One region of the Zhenhengia sp. genome, then DNA from elsewhere that is predicted to be linked to it. Evidence: a T-box and tRNA genes for the amino acid it is inferred to sense, from the RefSeq annotation. Region 1 holds a T-box; the other holds one or more tRNA genes.
The links. A T-box is a leader RNA that pairs with one kind of tRNA and senses whether it is charged. The one in region 1 lies ahead of thrS (threonine--tRNA ligase), so its partner is inferred to be a tRNA-Thr.
Positions count from the first base shown of each region.

Region 2: it has a tRNA-Thr gene. The T-box ahead of thrS (threonine--tRNA ligase) is inferred to sense a tRNA for this amino acid. The anticodon was not compared.

Region 1 is NZ_JBKVCH010000009.1:156,841-171,193, reverse strand. Features, by position in the region: gene infC (translation initiation factor IF-3) at 1-145, opposite strand, end outside; ribosomal protein L20 leader region at 223-366, opposite strand; gene thrS (threonine--tRNA ligase) at 412-2,385, opposite strand; gene thrS (threonine--tRNA ligase) at 2,407-4,332, opposite strand; T-box leader at 4,426-4,633, opposite strand; gene ACLTBU_RS11475 (putative sporulation protein YtxC) at 4,705-5,550, opposite strand; gene ACLTBU_RS11470 (GNAT family N-acetyltransferase) at 5,647-6,084, opposite strand; gene hslO (Hsp33 family molecular chaperone HslO) at 6,176-7,159, opposite strand; gene ACLTBU_RS11460 (class I SAM-dependent DNA methyltransferase) at 7,171-7,944, opposite strand; gene abc-f (ribosomal protection-like ABC-F family protein) at 7,976-9,562, opposite strand; gene dinB (DNA polymerase IV) at 9,877-10,965, opposite strand; gene ACLTBU_RS11445 (ATP-binding protein) at 10,994-12,265, opposite strand; gene ACLTBU_RS11440 (beta-L-arabinofuranosidase domain-containing protein) at 12,446-14,353, opposite strand, start outside.
Region 2 is NZ_JBKVCH010000011.1:107,844-114,483, reverse strand. Features, by position in the region: gene ACLTBU_RS12635 (iron-containing alcohol dehydrogenase) at 264-1,427, opposite strand; gene ACLTBU_RS12630 (DUF6512 family protein) at 1,524-2,030, shown strand; tRNA gene ACLTBU_RS12625 (tRNA-Thr) at 2,084-2,156, opposite strand; tRNA gene ACLTBU_RS12620 (tRNA-Asn) at 2,167-2,238, opposite strand; tRNA gene ACLTBU_RS12615 (tRNA-Ile) at 2,255-2,328, opposite strand; gene ACLTBU_RS12610 (NADH peroxidase) at 2,817-3,365, opposite strand; gene ACLTBU_RS12605 (flavin reductase) at 3,484-4,101, opposite strand; gene ACLTBU_RS12600 (DegV family protein) at 4,292-5,137, shown strand; gene ACLTBU_RS12595 (ferredoxin) at 5,177-5,368, opposite strand; gene ACLTBU_RS12590 (hypothetical protein) at 5,426-6,640, opposite strand, start outside.

The DNA of each region.
Region 1 (14,353 bases):
GTTTTGCTTGTGGAGCAATTTTTACAAGATCAAGATTTTTCTCGCTAGCCATTTGTTGAGCTTCTTTAATTGATACAATACCAATTTGCTCTCCATCTACACCAACAAGTCTGACTTCTTTGTCACGAATTTGCTCGTTAATCATTAATTCGCTAATAATGGGCACCTCCTAAATTTGTTTGCCTGTATTGATAAAACACCTTTTTGCGTAGGTGTGAACGCTCCGCAAAATGAAAGTGGATAGACACCTAGTCTATCCACTTCTCTTATATACATACTAAATCTGACGATTTAAAAAATTCAATTAGTATGACCTTACGAACTTTAGCGTTGTAAGGTGAGAAGAGAAAGCTTCTACTTGCGCCTGTATTCAACACATGAAATGATAGCACAAGCAAATAGCTTTGTCAACTAGTTAGTCTCTGTTTCTGCCTTCATTTCTAAGTGGTAATTATATCTAGTTTTAATTTCATTTGAAATACGTGTTACAAATGCCTCTAATGCTTGTGCACCTTCATCACCATTTTGTCTGCTTCTTACAGATACAGTTCTGTTTGCTTCTTCATCCATACCTACTACTAAGATATAAGGTATTCTTTCCATACGTGCTTCACGGATTTTATAACCAATCTTTTCTGTTCTGTAATCAGCCTCTACTTTTACGCCACTATCTTTAAGGGCTTTTACAACTTCTGCTGCATAATCTGCATATTTATCAGAAATTGGAAGTACTTTTACAGCAGTTGGCGCAAGCCATGCTGGGAATGCACCTGCATATTTTTCAATAAGCATTGCAAGTGTTCTTTCGTAGCATCCGATTGATGAACGGTGAATGATATATGGACGTTTTTTCTCACCATTTGAATCAACATAAGTCATACCAAAACGTTCTGCAAGTGCAAAGTCGATTTGGATAGTGATAATTGTATCTTCTTTACCATGAACGTTTTTAAACTGAATATCAAGTTTTGGACCATAGAATGCAGCTTCACCTTCTGCTTCTGTGTAGTCAATTTCAAGGTGATCTAAAATGTTTTTCATGATTACTTGAGTTTCTTCCCAAGCTACAGGGTTATCAATATACTTTTCAGTATTTGATGGATCCCATTTAGAGAATCTGTAAGTAATATCTTTATCGATACCAAGTGTACCCATAATGTATTTAATAAGATCAAGGCAACCTTTGAACTCATCTTCAAGTTGTTCTGGTGTACATACAATATGACCATCAGCAAGTGTGAATTGTCTTACGCGGATAAGACCATGCATTTCCCCCGATGATTCATTTCTTGCAAGTGTAGCTGTTTCAGCATAACGAATAGGAAGATCACGATAGCTGTGTTGTTCTGCATTGTAAATACAAAATTGGAATGGACATGTCATCGGTCTAAGGGCAATGATTTCATTATCTGTCTCTTCTTCACCCATTACAAACATACCATCTTTATAGTGATCCCAGTGACCTGAAATTTTGTAAAGATCGTTTTTAGCCATACTAGGTGTTTTTGTAAGAACATAACCACGTCTTTCTTCTTCATCTTCTACCCATCTTTGAAGTGTTTGGATAACACGCGCCCCTTTTGGCATCATAAGTGGAAGCCCTTGGCCTACTGATTCATCAGTTGTGAAGAGTTTAAGTTCGCGACCTAATTTATTGTGATCACGTTTTTTAGCTTCTTCAAGCTTTTCTAAGTGCTCTTTAAGCTCTGCTTTTTTAGGGAATGCTGTCGCGTAAATACGTGCAAGCATTTTGTTTTTCTCATTCCCTTTCCAGTATGCACCTGCTGCATAAAGAATTTTGAAAGCATCAACTGGTTTTGTGCTCATAAGGTGAGGACCTGCACATAAGTCTACAAATTCACCTTGTTTATAGAAAGAAATCACTTCACCTTCTGGTAAGTCACGAATAAGTTCTACTTTGTATGGTTCGCCAGCCTCTTCCATAAGTTTAATCGCTTCTTCACGTGGAAGCTCAAATCTTTCAATAGGAAGTTTTGCTTTTACGATTTTTTTCATTTCCGCTTCAATAGCCGCAAATTCTTCTTCTGTGAATGCTTTATCACGGTCGAAGTCATAGTAGAAACCATCTTCAATAGCTGGCCCAATAGCAAGTTTTACATCTGGGTAAAGATTTTTAACAGCTTGTGCAAGAATATGCGCTGCTGTATGGCGGAATGCCCATTTACCTTCTTTATCATTAAATGTAAGAATCTCAAGATTTGCATCTTCTGTAATAGGTGTTCTAAGGTCTACCATTTCTCCATTAAGTTTACCAGCACATGCTGCTCTCGCTAAACCTTCACTAAGATCTTTAGCAATATCTAAAATAGTAATGCCTGCTTCGTACTGTTTCTTAGTACCATCTTTTAAAGTAATGTTAATCATATTTCACCTCTGTAATGTATATTAAGCTTGTTTGCCTACTAAATAATTGTATTTTGTCTGAACTTCTTCAGTTATTCTCTGAATAAAGGCTTGTAAATCCATTTGGCCTTCTTCACCATTTTCTCTACTTCTTACAGCAACCTTGCCCTCTTCTTCTTCCTGAGCCCCTACTACTAAGATGTACGGTACTCTTTCCATACGTGCTTCACGGATTTTGTAACCAATCTTCTCTGCACGCTCATCTCTTTCTACTCTAAGACCAGCTTCTTCTAAAGCATCTTGTACTTTAGCTGCATAAGCATGATATTTTTCTGAAACAGGAAGTACTTTAACTTGTACTGGTGCAAGCCATGTTGGGAATGCTCCTGCAAAATGTTCTGTAATAACACCAATGAAACGTTCAATACTACCAAGTACAACACGGTGAATCATAACAGGACGATGTTTTTCTCCATCTGCACCAATATATTCAAGCTCAAAACGTTCTGGAAGTTGGAAGTCTAACTGAATTGTACCACATTGCCATGTTCTACCTAGGCAGTCTTCAAGCTTGAAGTCGATTTTAGGACCATAGAAAGCCCCATCCCCTTCGTTAATTTTGTAGTCATATCCCATATCTGTTAAAGCTTCAATTAATGCTTCTGTTGCTGTTTCCCATGCTTCATCTGAACCCATGCTATCTTCAGGTCTTGTAGAGACTTCTACTTTATATTTAAAGCCAAATGCTTTATATACTTCATCAATTAGTCTTACAACGCCTTTTATTTCATCTTTAATTTGCTCTGGTAGCATAAAGATATGCGCATCATCTTGAGTAAAGTTACGTACTCTCATAAGGCCATGAAGTGCACCTGAAAGCTCATGACGATGTACTAAACCAAGCTCACCCATACGGAGTGGAAGGTCACGGTAAGAACGCATTTTTGTTTTATAAACAAGCATACCACCTGGACAGTTCATTGGCTTAATCGCATAGTCCATTTCATCAATAACTGTTGTGTACATATTTTCACGGTAGTGATCCCAGTGACCACTTGTAAGCCATAGATCTTTATTTAAGATAATTGGTGTAGAAATTTCTTTATAACCTGCTTTTTTATGAATTTCTCTCCAATAGTTAATAAGTGTATTTCTAAGTTCCATTCCTTTTGGTAAGAAGAATGGGAAACCTGGACCTTCATCTAAAATAGTGAAAAGTTCAAGTTCACGACCAAGTTTACGGTGGTCACGTTTTTTAGCCTCTTCAAGTTTTTCTAAGTGCTCATTAAGTTCTGATTTTTTTGTAAAAGCTGTTGCATAAATACGAGAAAGCATTTTATTTTTCTCGCTACCTTTCCAGTATGCACCGGCTGCTGATAAAAGTTTCACTGCTTCTACTGGTTTTGTACTCATAAGATGAGGCCCTGCACATAAATCTATAAATTCACCTTGTCTATAGAAAGAAATCACTTCACCTTCTGGTAAATCATTAATAAGTTCTACTTTGTATGGTTCGCCAGCCTCTTCCATAAGTTTAATCGCTTCTTCACGTGGAAGCTCAAATCTTTCAATAGGAAGTTTTGCTTTTACGATTTTTTTCATTTCCGCTTCAATAGCCGCAAATTCTTCTTCTGTGAATGCTTTATCACGGTCGAAGTCATAGTAGAAACCATCTTCAATAGCTGGTCCAATAGCAAGTTTTACATCTGGATAAAGTCTTTTTACAGCTTGAGCTAACATATGCGCTGCTGTATGACGGAATGCCCATTTACCATCTTGGTCATTAAAAGTTAAAATCTCTAAATTACAATCTTCATTAAGAGTTGTTCTAAGATCTACCCTTTCCCCATTTATAAGACCGCAACATGCATTACGTGCTAAACCTTCACTCAAATCTTTAGCAACCTCTAAAACAGAAATGCCTGCTTCGTATTGTTTCTGACTGCCATCTTTTAAAGTAATGTTAATCATACCTATTCTTCCTCCTTTATATAGTTTGTGTACTATACTAAAGCTCTAGGCAACAAAAAACTCCCGTCCTTTCCTAGCCACAAGCTCTAGAAAAGGGACGAGAGTACAATTCCCGCGGTTCCACCCTTATTGTTTTCGAAAACGAAACCTCTTTGTTAGGACTATAACGTAGTCAACGGATTGGTTTACAATCACTCAGAGCTGGTCTTCACTTATTATCTTTTAAAGATGCTCACACCAATGCATCCTCTCTCTGAAAAAAGATTTCGTAAGCTACTCGTCTCTTCATCGCGTTCATTTATTAATTCTGATTTCATTCTAGTCAAATTTACTTTGTCTGTCAATATCCTTTCATTAAGTAGTATTTTTTTACAAAGGAGACTGACAGTTTTCACATCCATCGCAGTAACTAAGCTGTTCTTGAAAAAGTGCCTTAAGAGTGTCTAAAAAATGAGGATTCAGATCTTTAATATCTTTATGAATGATAACTTTTTTAGGTGATACACAAATTAAAATATGCAGCACTTTATCTTCTATCTTCATTTTCTCATCTTCTAGCTCATTGCAATACTGCTGCATATAAGCCTTGGTTCTATCTTGCATGTATTCATCTAATAGAAGGATATCCCCTTCTTCTTTAGGAATAAGATGAATGACTTCCTCTTTTGCTTCTTGCATAGACTTAGTATCTAACAGGAAATTAATAAACTGAATATAATCCTTTTGCATTTCATAGTCATAAATAGTCTGCTCAATAACATCTTCTAGAATAACTTTATACTTTTGTGTTCTAAAAGCCATCCATCCATCTATATTTACTTCTTTATAACACTCGAGCTCTTTTATAAGAGGCGTATAAATAACATAGTAAGCAATATAAGATACCCCTTCCTCCTTAGCAATATAGTTATTATGGATAAAAAGCTTTTCGACTTCCTTTTTTTCTTCTCTATTTAATCCTTTGTAACTTTTTAAATAGCTCCTAGCAAACTTCTTCAGAACACCTTCTTGAATCACATCTCCAACTAAGTTTGCAATATTTTTAAGGACTTCATCTTTTTCTTTTTTATTTGCTGCGCATCTGAAGCATTTTATAGTATCTAGACTGTCACATTGCCAGCTTCCACAGATGCTGTCAGGGCTTTCTAATAATCTGTCTAACTTTATTTGGAAAAGTTCTGCATAATTTTCAGTCCATATTCTATATTGAATCATTCTACTCCTCCTCAACCCCTCTAATTCAATATATGACTGGACATTTGTTAACTTTCCCTTATAACTTTGTCTTTATCATAAATTTCCTTATTCTTTTTAGAGTGAACGTCTCATAATTATCAGTTCATCAGAAACTTTAAAGTTTTGCTTCTCATAAAAACCTAACATCTCACTACATCTTAAAGTCCATAGAATAATCTTAGTTACGCCATCAGCCTTCACTCTTCTTACCATTTCATCTACTAACTTAGAGCCTATCCCCTTACCTTTAATTGCTGTATCTACACAAAGTTCTTTAAAATGAAAATGTACAGCATCATAGTAATATTCCTTATTACCTAATGCCATTCCTACTACTTTATTATTGTCATAGGCAATAAGACCTAAACTATCCTCGCAGCCTATCATCTGCCCTAAGCGTTTTTTAGCAGTCTCCACTGTCCACTTATCATACCAAGGTGCGCCGTTAAAAGCCCCTACATACAGCTCTGCTATCTTATCTAAGTCTTCCCTGGTCATAATTTTAAATTCCATCTTCTTCCCTCCATTTAATCTTAATAGTTGTATGTATAAAAAGGACTGCTACAAATAAATGTCTAATGCATTTTGTAACAGTCCTCTATTTTTACTCTTGTGTTTCTTCTGGTCCGCCTAATTCAAATACGATTTCTGAGTCTCCATCTAAATCGAAAACAATTTCTTGACCTTCATCTAATACGACTTCTGGCTCATCTGCTACTTCTTCTAAAAGTTCTACAATGCTCTGTTTGTCAAACTCATATTTATGATTGCAGAAATGGCATACAAGCTCTAAGTCTTCTTGGTCATCATTTACAATTTCTTGAAGTTCTTTTCTACCTAAACTGATAAGTGCACGTTCCATATTTTCTCTTGAACAATCACAATGGAATCTTACTTCTGTACGGTCCATCATCTCAGCATCATCACCTAAAAGCATCATGATAACGTCTTCAATTGATTTCCCCTCTTCCATATAAGTTGTTAAAGAAGTGAAAGTTTTAAGTTTTTCTTCAAGTTTTGTAATATCTTCATCTGTTGCATCTGGAAGTACTTGAATAATAAACCCACCAGATTGTTTAATACTATAGTCACGGTCAACAAGTACGCCTAAAGCTACTACTGTATTTGTTTGTTCTGAAGTTGCAAAGTAATAACTAAAATCTTCTGCAATCTCTCCAGAAAGCATAGCTATTTGTCCTGTATAAGGCTCTTTAAGACCAATGTCTTTTTTGACAATCATAAGGGCATTACCGATTGCACCACTTACATCAAGTTTCCCATTTTCTTTTTTAGGAATATCTACTACTGGCACATGTGGATAGCCTTTAACGTTTCCTTTGGCATCAGCTTCTACTGTAATACCTTGGATAGGTCCATCCCCTTTAATCATAACGCACACACGGTCATTATCATTTTTAAGCATGTTACCCATCATAAGTGTACCTGTCATTGTACGTCCAAGTGCTGCTGATACAACTGGAGATGTACCATGATTTTTTACTGCTTCACCAACAACACCCGTTGTATTAGCACCAAAAAATCTAAAACTTTTATTTTTGTCAGTTCCTCTTACAATATAGTTTTCCATATTCTGTCTCCTTAATCTATATAAACTTTTCCTTCTACTTGCTTTTCTCGCGCAACAAAAGTTGCTCTAAAAGTACTTGTATCGCAAGGTTTAGTTGTATAATCATCATAAACTGCAACAAGTTCCATACCTGCTGTATCAAGTAGTGCTTTAATACGTTCTACATCATAAGCTTTTTGATAGTGTACTTCTTCAAATCTATCATATCTACCATCTTCATCTGCTACGAAGAAGCTTACATAGAACTCATTCACCTGCTGCTTCTCATCATAGAAGTTTTCCCAAATATAAGCAGCATCTTCTGTCTGATCTGCAAAAACTTTCTCTCCTAAAAGCGTTTTGTATTTATGAGGTGTGTTCACATCAAAGATAAATAATCCACCTTTTTCAAGATAATTATTTACCCATTTAAACATAGAAAGCACTTTTTCTTCTTCCATTAAATAATTGATACTATCACAGCTACTGTAAATCACATCTACAGTCCCATAAAGTTCAAATTCACTCATATCCTGCATAAGATATAAAATCCCACGCTGAGCTTCCATTTCATTCTCACGTGCAATCATGAGCATTTCCTCTGAAGCATCGATGCCAATAACATCAAAGCCTTTATCTGCAAACATCTCACACATTTTCCCTGTACCACACCCTAAGTCACATATAAGTTTAGGGGTAATACCTTGTGCTTTTATGATGTCTTCTATAAAAGATACCCACTGCGCGTAAGGTGTATCTTCCATAAATATATCGTATATCATTGCAAAATCATTGTAAATTTCCAATTCTTCCACCTCTTCATCTGATGACTAAACCTTATTGTACACTAGCTGTTTTTTCTATGCAAATGCAATTTGTGGCTATTGTCTCTACAAAAAGTCTATCATGCTCTACAAAGACCATGGTTGGTTTATACTGCATAATGAGCTCTTCTATCTGAGTACGTGATAAAATATCAATAAAGTTAAGTGGTTCATCCCATACATATAGATGTGCCTGTTCACACAAACTTCTGGCAATGAGTACTTTTTTCTTTTGTCCACCGCTTAACTCAGATAAGTCTTTATCAAATGCCTGTCTTGTAAAATCTAATTTTCTCAAAATAGCCTTAAACAAACTTTCATCAATCCCACTCTCTCTTACAAAGTCCCTCATACTCCCTTTTAAAAAACTAGTATCTTGGGGTACATAAGAAATTTTAAGCTTAGAACCTTTTAAAAGTTTCCCACTATATATAAGCTCTTCCCCTACTAATAGCTTAATAAGGCTAGACTTACCACAGCCATTAGATCCCTTTAAAGCAATTCTATCTCCCTGCTTAATATTGAAGCTAATCGGCTTACTTACTGCCTTTCCATCATACTGAATAACTACATCTTGTACTTCTGCCAAAATAGGCTTTACGTAATCCATACAATGCACTTTTAGAGTATGGACTTGTTCTATATTTTTAAACAATTGCTTTTTCTCTTCTATCATTTTATCCTGTCTTTTTTCAATAACCTTTGCGCGCTTCATCATCTTAGCCGACTTATGTCCAACAAATCCTTTATCTGCTGCACCTATTTTAGACTTTTCTATTTGGTCGCTCCAATTTTCATTGCGCATACTAGCCGCATTTAGTCTACCAATTTCTTTCTTAAGCTTTTCATTCTCACCTAACTCATACTGATCATTTCGATCTTTATTTAGTTTCCAACTTGAGTAATTCCCCTGCTGCACTTCAATGTTATGACGATTGATACATAAAACATGGTCAATAATCTGGTCTAAAAAGAGCCTATCATGAGAAACTAATATAAAACCTTTTTTGCTCTTTAAATACTCCGCTACAATTTGTCTTCCTTCAATATCTAAATGATTTGTAGGTTCATCAATAAGTAAAAAGTTATTTTTCTTTAGAAAGAGTGCCACTAAAAGCAGTTTGGTCCTTTCCCCATTACTTAAAGTATAGAAAGGTCTATTAAGAACCTCTTCATCTACTTCTAGCTTACTGATTTCCTTAATAATCAATTCTTTTATGGTATAACCATCATGCTGCATATAAGTATCTAGTAATATACCATATTGTTCTAAACTTGCACCTGTATTTTTCTCAAGGCAAAGTTCCATTTCCTCTTCCCACTGACTAAAGGGTGCAATTACATTACGTATCACTTCTAAAGTCAGTTGATCTTGCTCTACTTCAAAAGGGAAGTAGTCAAAAGTCACAGAGCTTACAATATTTCCTTTATACTCATATTTACCTTGCAGTAAATTTAAAAGCGTTGTTTTGCCTCTGCCATTACGTCCGATAAAGCCTAGTTTCCAATCGGTATCAATTGTAAAGGATGTATTTTCAAATATATTTTCATAATGTGTATCATAACTAAAGGTTAGGTTGGTTATATTAATAACAGACATTCTATTTCTCTCCCTTCAATATAAAAAATAAGCCCCAAGAAAGTTCTCTTTCTCAGGGCTTATTTTGCTACATATGAAAATATAGCAAAGCCTAGGCATAGAATAGGTTATGCTATACCTGCTTTTATCCGTAAGCTGATAGTAGATGAACTCTCTTGCTAATGCACGACAAATAAACATATCCTAGATATGTTCCTTGAGCTCTATAAAAGCTTATCATGCATTTTAATAAAATTAGCAAGCAAAGTTCTCCACTTTATCAACTCCTTTAATCTAATAATTTTATTATAATATACTCTATTGGCCTGTCAACCCTACTTAAGCGTATCTAAATACTCAAACAGAGAAATATTTTCACCCTTTCTCGCTTCCTTGTCTACAAGATGAGATAAAGTAATCCCCAAGAGGCGTACTTTTTGCTCCGGTTCTTCCACTTTACTCACAAGCATATGCACATATGTCATAATCTCATCTACCTCTGAAATAGGATAAGGCGTCATCATACTACGTGTGATCTGAGTAAAGTCACTAAATTTAACTTTTATGGTAACATTTTTACCCCAGACCGCCCTTTTCTTAACTCTCATACTCACTTCTTGTGCTAGCTCTTTTAAATAGTTTTCAGCCTCTACACCTATGAGATTCACATCTTCATTAAAGGTATTTTCTGCACCTATAGACTTACGAATACGGGAATTTTCTACTCCCCTATTATCTATACCGCGGGCAAAATCATAGAGCATATATCCCCTTTTCTTAAAGACACTTACCAAATAGTCTAGCTCTAGCTTTCTTAAATCTCTCCCATAATGCACACCTATTCGCCTTAGCTCTTCTTCTGTTACCTTACCTACTAGAAAAAATTTATTAATAGGGAGAGCATCTAAAAAGTCTTGGGCTTTTTCTGGTGTAATGACTGTAAGTCCATTGGGTTTTTTATAGTCTGAAGCAATTTTAGCAAGAAACTTATTGTAAGATACACCTGCTGAGCCCGTTAAATTCAACTCCTCATAGATAGCCTTTTTGATTTCTTTAGCAATCTGGGTAGCTGAAGGTATACCCTTTTTATTTTCTGTTACATCTAAAAAGGCCTCATCTAAAGATAGAAATTCTACCTGATCCGTATACCTTCTGAAAATCTCCCCAATTTGAGTTGAAACAGTCTTATAAACATCAAATCTCGGCTTTATAAAAATAGCCCTTGGACATAACTGCCTAGCTGTCCTAGCCGGCATAGCTGAGTGAATGCCAAACTTCCTTGCTTCATAAGAACAAGTTGCTACAACTCCCCTTGCATCTGGATTACCTCCTACAATAACAGGCTTGCCTCTAAGAGATGGGTTCTCTCTTGCTTCTACTTGGGCATAGAAAGCATCCATATCTATATGTATAATTTTACGCATACTCCATCTCCTTCTACCTAGAACTATTCTATATTTGCTGGCCTTCTAGGTAATCTACGAACTGTTTAGCCGTTCTGCCTGATTTACCATTATGCCACATTTCCCACTTCAGTGCTTCCTTTTTTAAAATTTCTTCTTCTATATCTAGTCCTCGTTGCTTAACCAATCCATTTACAATAGCTAAATACTCTAGTTGATTAGGTGAGCTAAATCCTATACGCATGCCAAAACGATCTGAAAGAGACATCTTTTCTTCAACTGTATCTTTACCATGAAGTTCATTGTCACTTATCTTTTCTTCTATAAGATGTCTACGATTAGAGGTAGCATAAATAACAACATGGCTCGGTTTAGTCTCTACTCCACCTTCTAATATAGTTTTAAGTGCTGTATAAGTTTCTTCCTTATCCTCAAAGGCTAAATCATCTATAAAAATAATAAAGTAATAAGGTTTATCTTTAATTTCATTAATCAATTCTTTAAGCTGCATAAGCTGGTCTTTTTTCATCTCAATAAGTCTTAACCTCGTATGGGATGAAAAGTAATTTAGTACTGCTTTAACCATAGAAGATTTACCTGTCCCTCTAGCTCCATAAAGGAGTAAGTTATTAGCTGGATAGCCTTTTAAGAACGCCTCTGTATTACGAAGTAAATCTTGCTTCTGTATATGATAACCAATGAGATCATCCATGGTAATAGAATCTGGCACATCTATTCCTTTAATCTCCTTACGTCCTTTGCCAAACGCCCATATGAAAGCTTTATATTTAGCAAAAATGCCACAACCTTTATTTCTATAGAAATCCAGAAGCTGGTCAGACTTCTCATCCCATCCTGCATGACCTAACACTATCTGTTCTTCTTCTGATTCATTTTCCCATTCTAAAAGATTATGAATAATCTCTTTTTCCAGCTCACACTTTGCTTTATGACACATATATTCCTTTAAAACCACAGCTTTAACCTCTCCTATAATCTGCAAGGCAGCTAATTCTCCTCTTAATGCCTCCACCATGGAAATACTAAGTTCCTTTTGCCTCTCTATATGTAAATTGATTAAATTCTGCCCGTATAAAATCTCATCTAAAATATATGCTTTTAAAGATTTTCCCTGTGTTTTTTTATAAAAGTTATAGGTAAAACCATTATACAGTTTTATATTTTCTACTATAGACTTATTTTCATCTAATATATTTTCTACTAACTTTTCTAAATCTCTTATAACTTCTAGCTCTTGTATACTTTTAAAGATACAAAGCCTAGCCATTTGTAATTTTAACCCTAAAAGTTTTTGTTTCATCCCCATCACTTCTTTTCTTTTTATCTTATAGTAGCATACTCTTTTCTTATTTTGGAGTACTTACTTTAGCTGTATTCTATAAAAAAGTAAGAGGGTAGTCCTCTAAGGATTACTCTCTTACTTTTAAAAAATTTAAATATATTTTATAGAGTTTAAAAATAAGTCTATGAGAATAAATTATTAATTGCCAGCTACATTAGAAATCTTCTCTTCTACTTTTACATAAGTATGATAACGATAGTTATCAGCATTATACATTGGGTAGAAATCTAAGCCATTTGCTATAAGATGTGGAGGTTGGTCACTATCTGTTCCTGTTACAATTTCAACCGATTCTAAAAGATTTTCGCTTAATACCATATTGTACCAATTCATTGGTGTATATTCTTCCCTAGTATCTTTAGCTACCATAACAATTGGACCATACATTAACGATGCTACAGTATTACCATCAACTTTATCAGGTGTTTTATCTAAATGTAACGTATATGGCATATTGATTTCAACAATATCACCATCACTCCATGTACGATTAATTTCTACATATGTGCTAACTTCTGGTTTTAGACAGATAACATCGCCATTAACTTTTATCGTAAAGCCATCTGTTGCCCAATACGGAACACGCAGTTTCATTGTAAAATCTCCAGCTCCACCAATCGTTAATTTTGAATTCTCAGAAGGGAACGTAGTCTCTTGTTTTACAGTTATACCTTTTTCTTTCCATTCTACTGTAGTAGGAATATATAGGTTTACATATAGTGTATCCTCTGAATATGCATATACAGCTTCTTGATATTTAACATGATTTTCCATACCTGTTCCATTACAACATGTAAATCCGCCATAGTCAGAATCAAAATCTTTTCTTTGACCTGGGTCAATTGGAAGCATATAGGTTACGCCATTATGCATGTTCTCTGTTGTTTCTTTAGATTGTGAAGCAATAATTTGATTAATTAATGTTCTCTCATAATAGTCCATATAAGCAGCATTATCTGGATCATAGTTGTATAAATCCTTTGTCAACTTTAACATATTGTAAGCAGCACAAGTTTCGCAGTTTTCACCTCTGCCTGAATTTCCAAGGATATTGCTCCCTTGTTGATAAGGATCTTTAAAACGCTCCCCTGTCCCTACACCACCAATAGAATAAGAATAACGTGCTACAACCATATCCCAAAAGTTTCGAGCAATATGATAATACTTTGGATCTTGTGTAGCTGCATATTCATGGAGGGCACCTACAATTTGGGGAATATGTTGATTAGCATGCCTATTTTGGATATCATCTACATTATTTGATAGATTATTAAAAAACTTAGTATTATCAAACATTTGAGCGGCTTTTAAATATCGCTCATCTCTTGTAATTTCGTAAAGTTTTGTAAGTGATTCATTCATTCCACCATATTCCCCTGCAATATACATATCCCACATTTTTGAACGTTGCTCTGCCGTACATGCGTTTAATCGTTCATATATCCATCCCCCAAGATCTTTGGCAATTTCCAATGCTTCTTCATTACCACCATAGGTGTAGCAGTCTAAGAAACCTGCAAGTAATTTATGCATTGTATAATAAGGTGCCCAAATTGTTGCATAAGGTGTATATTGTTCTAATAAAGCAAATTGATCTGGAGAATATGCACTAATAAATCCAACACCCCATGTTTCTGGATCTTTACTCCATTTTTCTTGATTTGCATCAGTTGGTGTACAAGATGTCTTAAAGTCTTCTGGACTACCCTTAGATAATAATTGTAATTTTCGCATTTCTGTGATCATATAGTCCATTTTTTCTTTATATACTTCATCTCCTGTTGATGCATAAGCATGTGCCAGTGCTGACATAAAATGTCCTGTAGAATGTCCACGTAATAATCCTGTTGGTTCTTCCCATCCCGTTAATGGTTCTACACCTTTTGTATCTTGCCCAAAGGCAGTTCTAAAATTATAGAGCATTCTATCTGCATCCATCAGATTTAGATATTCTAAAGCACGCTCCATATTCTGAGAAAAGATGGTATCATTGCCATCTAGAGAGATATTAGAAAGATCAAATCCAGATGCAACTTTAATAGGTGT
Region 2 (6,640 bases), on a different contig from region 1:
TTTATTTTCAAAGTTCATTTCTTCTTATTTATCAAGGCCTCAGCCCTGTGTGTCAGTGGCTCTGTACCCTGCTGACTTGTATTAGTATACGTCATGCCTTGCTATAAGTCAACACCTTTTTTACTTTTTATTTTTCTTATTTCTACTTCCTTTGCTATTTTATCACTTAATGCTGTATTTTATAAGGGATACAGCCTACAAAAAATTTTTAGCGTAAAATGCTCTAAAAAGCATTTTACGCTATTATACTTGCTTATTCGCCTTTAATAAGCCGCTTTAAAAATCTCAAGTACCGCTTCTGCACTTAATGTTTTATACCCTTTAATATCACCAAAACGTGTTGCTTGTCTTGCCATTACTTCTAATTTCTCTTCCTCAATCCCTACTTCTCTTAAAGACATAGGGATTTCTAGAGATAAGAAATATTCTCTAGTCTTTTGAATAGCTTGCTTAGCTATTACATATTTATCCTGGTTCTTATCAATATCCCATACATTTACACCATATTCTACAAACTTATCTACACTTGTTTCATCTAATACATACTTCATCCAATGCGGTGTTAAAATAGCTAGGCCTACCCCATGCGTAATATCATAAAATGCACTTAACTCATGCTCCATAGGATGTACGCTCCAGCTACCTGCTTTGCCATAATGCATAAGTCCATTTAACGCAAGACTTGATGCCCACATGAGGTTAGCCCTTGCTTCATAATCTTCAGGACTCTCTACTGCAATTTTACCGTATTTAATACATGTTTTAAGTATAGCTTCAGCCATACGATTTTGTAAGAAAGCCCCTTCACTCCTTTCGAAATATTCTTCAAAAACATGACTCATAATATCTGCTGTACCCGCAGCTGTCTGATATTTAGATACACTATAAGTATACTCAGGGTCTAGTATAGAAACTTTAGGTTTCATCTCTTCATGACCTGTTCCCAACTTTTCATTTGTTTCCATATTAGAAATAACTGCATAAGCATCCATCTCCGAACCTGTTGCTGCTAGTGTCAGTACCGTAATAATAGGAAGTACTTTCTTCACCTTAGATGCATCCTTTACTAAGTCCCATGCATCCCCTTCATAATTTGCTGCAGCTGCAACTACCTTAGCACAATCTAGCGTACTTCCTCCACCTACTGCAAGTACAACATCTACTCCTTCTTCTTTACAAACTTGTGCACCTTTATTAACAGTTGTAATCCTTGGGTTAGGTTCTACCCCACTAAGTTCTACTACCTCCACTCCATTATCAGCTAGTTGCTGCATAACTTTATTATAGAGCCCTATTTTTTTGATACTTCCTCCTCCGTATATAAGTAAAACCCTTTTCCCATATTGCTTGACTGTCCGTCCAAGATTCTCAATTTGTCCCTTACCAAATAGAATTTTAGTAGGAATAGAATAATAAAAATTATTCATTATAACATCTCCTTTTAAAGTTTTTTATTAAAACCTTCTGCATATACTACTAACAATAAACTTATCCTATGCATTTTACAAGAAGGAGGCTTTAGGTTGAAGAAATTTTCTATTATAGGCACTTTATTTGTTCTTCTTATAGGTAGTCTTTTACATTTTACGTATGAATTAAGTAATGGTAATGCTTTTGTTGCACTCTTCAGTCCTATTAATGAAAGTTTGTGGGAACATTTTAAACTAGGTTTCTATTCCCTTATACTTTATGCATTAATTGCATATCCTTTTATAAAAAATAAAGCAAATAATTACTTATTTGCTTTAGGAATTTCTTCTATTATATTAAATCTTGTTATCGGACTGCTTTATTACACTTATACACACTTTACAGATAAGAGTATTTTTTGGCTTGACATTACTATTTATATACTATCAGTTATCATGGCTTTTTTTATCTTTTACAAACTTACCACACTTGCTCCACTTCCTATTATTACACAATGGATAGGCCTTATCATCATTCTACTTACTATATCTGCTTTTATCATGTTCACCTTAAATCCACCTAATCAATTAGAATTATTCGTAGATCCAACAAAATCTTGATATGCAAAAAAGACACCCGCCATCTATCCAGATAAAGGGTGTCTTTTTTATTAAGCCGACGATCGGACTCGAACCGATAACCTGCTGATTACAAGTCAGCTGCTCTGCCAATTGAGCCACGTCGGCAAATATGAAACTCCCCGAGTAGGGTTCGAACCTACGACCCTTCGGTTAACAGCCGAATGCTCTGCCGCTGAGCTATCGAGGAATATTTTTAAAAAGTATAGGCCCGAGTGGACTCGAACCACCGACCTCACGCTTATCAGGCGTGCGCTCTAACCACCTGAGCTACGAGCCTATATTGTTTGTGTTCCGCCACATCGCTTGGAACGTTTATTATAATACCGCATAACACGACAGATGTCAACTGGTTTTTTACATTTTTTTATTTTTATTTTTTTGTTCTACTTTATTCCACTTACCTATTTACCATATATAAAGCTTTATTATGACTTCCTTAGATGAATCTTATAGCATAATCTTTTAAGCTCCGCCATACCAGTATCTTCAAATGAGTTTTTTATTTACTACTTAAATCAGATACTAGTTGTTCTATGAGTTTTTCATGATGTCTATACATATTTTTAATAAATGCGCTTCTATATCTAGTATTGACAGATTGCTTGTCTTTTTTGTGGCCTGATTATACAACAAATTTATAATCCCCATCCTTATCTCCCTCACTTCTATTTCATAGTAACATTTTATAATCTAAGGCTATTTTCTGATAACTATAAAAGACTCCTAGTATCAGTAGATACTAGGAGTCTTTATTCTAATTATTTATTATTTACCGAAGTATCTGTTTAAAAGACCTTCGAAAGCTTTACCGTGACGAGCTTCATCTTTAGCCATTTCATGCACTGTGTCATGAATTGCATCTAAACCTAATTGTTTAGCTAATGTTGCTAATTCTTTTTTACCAGCTGTTGCGCCATTTTCAGCAGCTACACGCATTTCTAAGTTTTTCTCTGTTGAAGCTGTAAGAACTTCTCCTAATAATTCAGCGAATTTTGCAGCATGTTCTGCTTCTTCATAAGCAGCTTTTTCCCAGTATAAACCAATTTCTGGGTAACCTTCTCTATGAGCAACTCTAGCCATAGCTAAGTACATACCTACTTCTGAACATTCACCTTCAAAGTTAGCTCTTAAACCTTCAATGATTCTTTCATCTACACCTTGTGCTACACCTACAACATGTTCATCAGCCCATACAAGACCTTCTGTTGATTGTTCTGTGAATTTATCTGCACCTACATGACAGATTGGACATTCAGCTGGAGCTGCATCTCCTTCGAAAACATAGCCACATACTGTACATACATATTTTTTCATAATCTAATCCCTCCACTGTTTAAATTATTTATTTCAAATTGTTTGTAACTAAGAATAATTATTATATACATATTATATCTAAGTTAATTTCCCTTGTCAACTACATTTTAAAAATTTTTTATTTAAGTTTAAAAACACTTTTTGGTTGCTTACAAATCGGACATACATAGTCATCTGGAAGCTCTTCAAAAGGAATCTCTCCATTATATTCATAGTGACAAACTGTACATTCATATATTTTTTCATTTTTAGTAGTTGGCGGCATAGATTGAGCTTTTAACTCTCTATACGCTGCATAAGTCATAGGTTTATTTTCTTTAAAGTCTTTAGCATCTATTACGCTTGCAATAAAAATAGTGTGTGTTCCTACATCTACAGTTTGTGTTACCTTTCCGGTTAGTACTGCAACAGCGCCATCTTCTATATAAGGGTTACCTAATACATCTACCTTATAATCAATCCCATCAAACTTATTAACATCACGGCCTGACTGCATACCAAATCTTTTTACATTTTCTAATGCACTTACTTCTGACAAAGTTGTTAAACTAAATTGGCCTGATGCCTTCACCATATCGTGTGTCAAATTTGTCTTTGCTACTGTAATACTAATTTGTTCAGGTATAGAAGTTACTTGCATACCTGTATTAATGATACAAGCATTTAACTTATTCTCTAACTTTGTTCCTAATACATATACACCATAACTCATTGTAAATAAAGCTGTCTGATCCATACTTATACACCCTTTCATTATATACATAACAACAATTATTATTTAATATATTTTTTATATTATGATATATCCAAACAATTGTTTTGTCAACCTACTTTTACCATCTATTGGTTTTTATATAATCATTTTCTGTTCATATTTATAAGTTATTCTTAAATTATAAAATTACCCACTTAAAAGGAGACTTACATTGCAGAAAATCGCTATTATTACAGACAGCTGTTCAGATTTAACCTTTGAAACACTTAATCAGTATCACATTACTATGTTCCCTATACGCATTATCTATAAAGAAAGAGAATTTCTTGATAAGATAGAAATTACCTCTGAAGAAATGTATGCAAATCTTCAAAAAGAAATCCCTTCTACTTCTCTCCCTGACTTAGCTTATTGCGAAAAGCAAGTTGCTAAACTTAAAGCTGAAGGCTTCACTGATTTTATTATCATCACTGTTTCTTCTAACCTCTCTGGAACACTTAATGCTTTAAAAATCTTAGGTGAACATCATACAGATGTTAACTTCCATTTCTTTGATTCTCTTACTTTAGGTTATCCTCAAGGTGTTATTGCAATAGAAGCAGGAAAATTAGCTATAGCTGGTGAAAACGTAGAAAGTATTTTAACTAAACTTGAAGATGTAAGAAAACGTACACATGGCTATATTGCCCTTGATACTTTAGAATACTTAAAACGCGGCGGACGCCTTGGTAAAGCAACAGCAACACTAGGGGAACTTATTAGCCTTAAACCTATTATTTCTTCTAACGATGAGGGTTTACTCTTTACATATTGTAAAGCACGAGGAAGGAAACAAGCTCTATCTAAAGTAAAACAAATTATCCTTAGCTACTTAGATAAAGGAAAATGCAGTTTATGGATACTTCAAGGAGATGCACTTAAAGACGGCTACGCTCTTTTAGAAGAATTAAAAAGTCATCCTAATCTTAATCTCATTTCACTGGAGACGGTAGGTCCATCTATGGGTGTCCATACAGGTCCTAACGTAGTCGGTTTTGCTATATTAGAAGAAGCATAAAAAAGAAAGCGCCCTATAATAGGGCGCTTTTTATCACCATTAATCTTCAATATCAATAGCACTTACAGGACAGCCATCTCTAGCTGCTTCTGCATCACCTTGTACATTTTCTGGAATCTCACCTTCAATAGCCACAGCTAAACCATCATCTTCTAAAGAAAATACTTCTGGGCATGTAGCTGGACAAAGTCCACATCCAATACATGTATCTTTATCTACGCTTGCTTTCATCTTGATGCCTCCTTAAATGGAAATAGTCTTCTGTTATTATTTCCTAGGGCAATAGATTTATACCAAGATATTTCCTATTCCAAACAATTGTTGGATAGCAAGTCTATTCTTTTCAATATCTAATGCAATATTAGATTTTTTAAGTTCTAATTCCTCTAGTAAACTAAGGGTAGAATCATAATTATTAGTCTTACGTATTTGTGCAATATCTTGATTAAGTTTATTCACTTCATTCTGCTTAGCAGATATAGACTGATTATCTGTCTGTATTTTATCTTCAACTTCTTTAATATGTGTAAGCTGTTCATTAGAAACTTCTATATAATAGATGGAACCATCATCTAGTTTTCCTTTATTGTATGCCTTAAAAGACTGTACCCCTACATCTACTACATTAGATCTAGTTAATTTGAGTCTTACTTTCTGACTACCTGGTTTATAAGTTCCAAAAAGCCAACTTTTTTCTGGTATTGCAGCCTCATACTCTCCATTTTCATAGCGATCTAATATATAAAGGTCTACTTCTTTATAGGTTTTTAGTTCACTTACTTCTTGAGTATAAGATGCAATTTGGTTATTTAAATCTGCAATCTCTTTAGTAACCTTTTGAACTTCATTCACTATCATTTCCGTCTGTACATCAACACTTTGCTTCATATTCATTAAGTCAACTTCTTGAAGTTCTATTTGCTTAAGTTCTTCCTGTAAACGTTTAATCATACCATTGTAATTTGTAAATGCTACATATTCTGATGTCGTAATGATACGTTTCTTATTTAAAATATCCACCCATAAGCCTAACGTCTCAAGTTCAATCTCCTTTGTTTTAAGTTCTGTAAAAAGAACTTCTTTAACACGCGTTGCTTCTATATAATCTAAGAGTTTAATAGATGTGCTTTCTATATCACCTTTATGGGGGAAGGATAAAAGCTCATAAACATTAATTTCAAACTGCTCTAGTGGAAGTTTCTCACCTTTTAATGAAAGCAATTTATAAAGACTTTCCACTTTGTCCTGTGTAAGTTTTGCTTCGCTACCAAAATAAGCCTCAAGCGCTCTTTCAAAAGTGACTATGTCTAAGCGCTTCATATATTCTTTTAAATTATTTGATGGCGTTTTACTTATGACTTCATCAAACAAAGCCTTTTGGTCCTTAAATAATAGGCCTTCTTTATTATACTTTATAAGTATTCTCTCTTTCGTAGCTTCATCAAAGTTTACGAAATACTTTTCTAGAAATTCTTGACTCACTTCAGATAAATCTGTTACTAA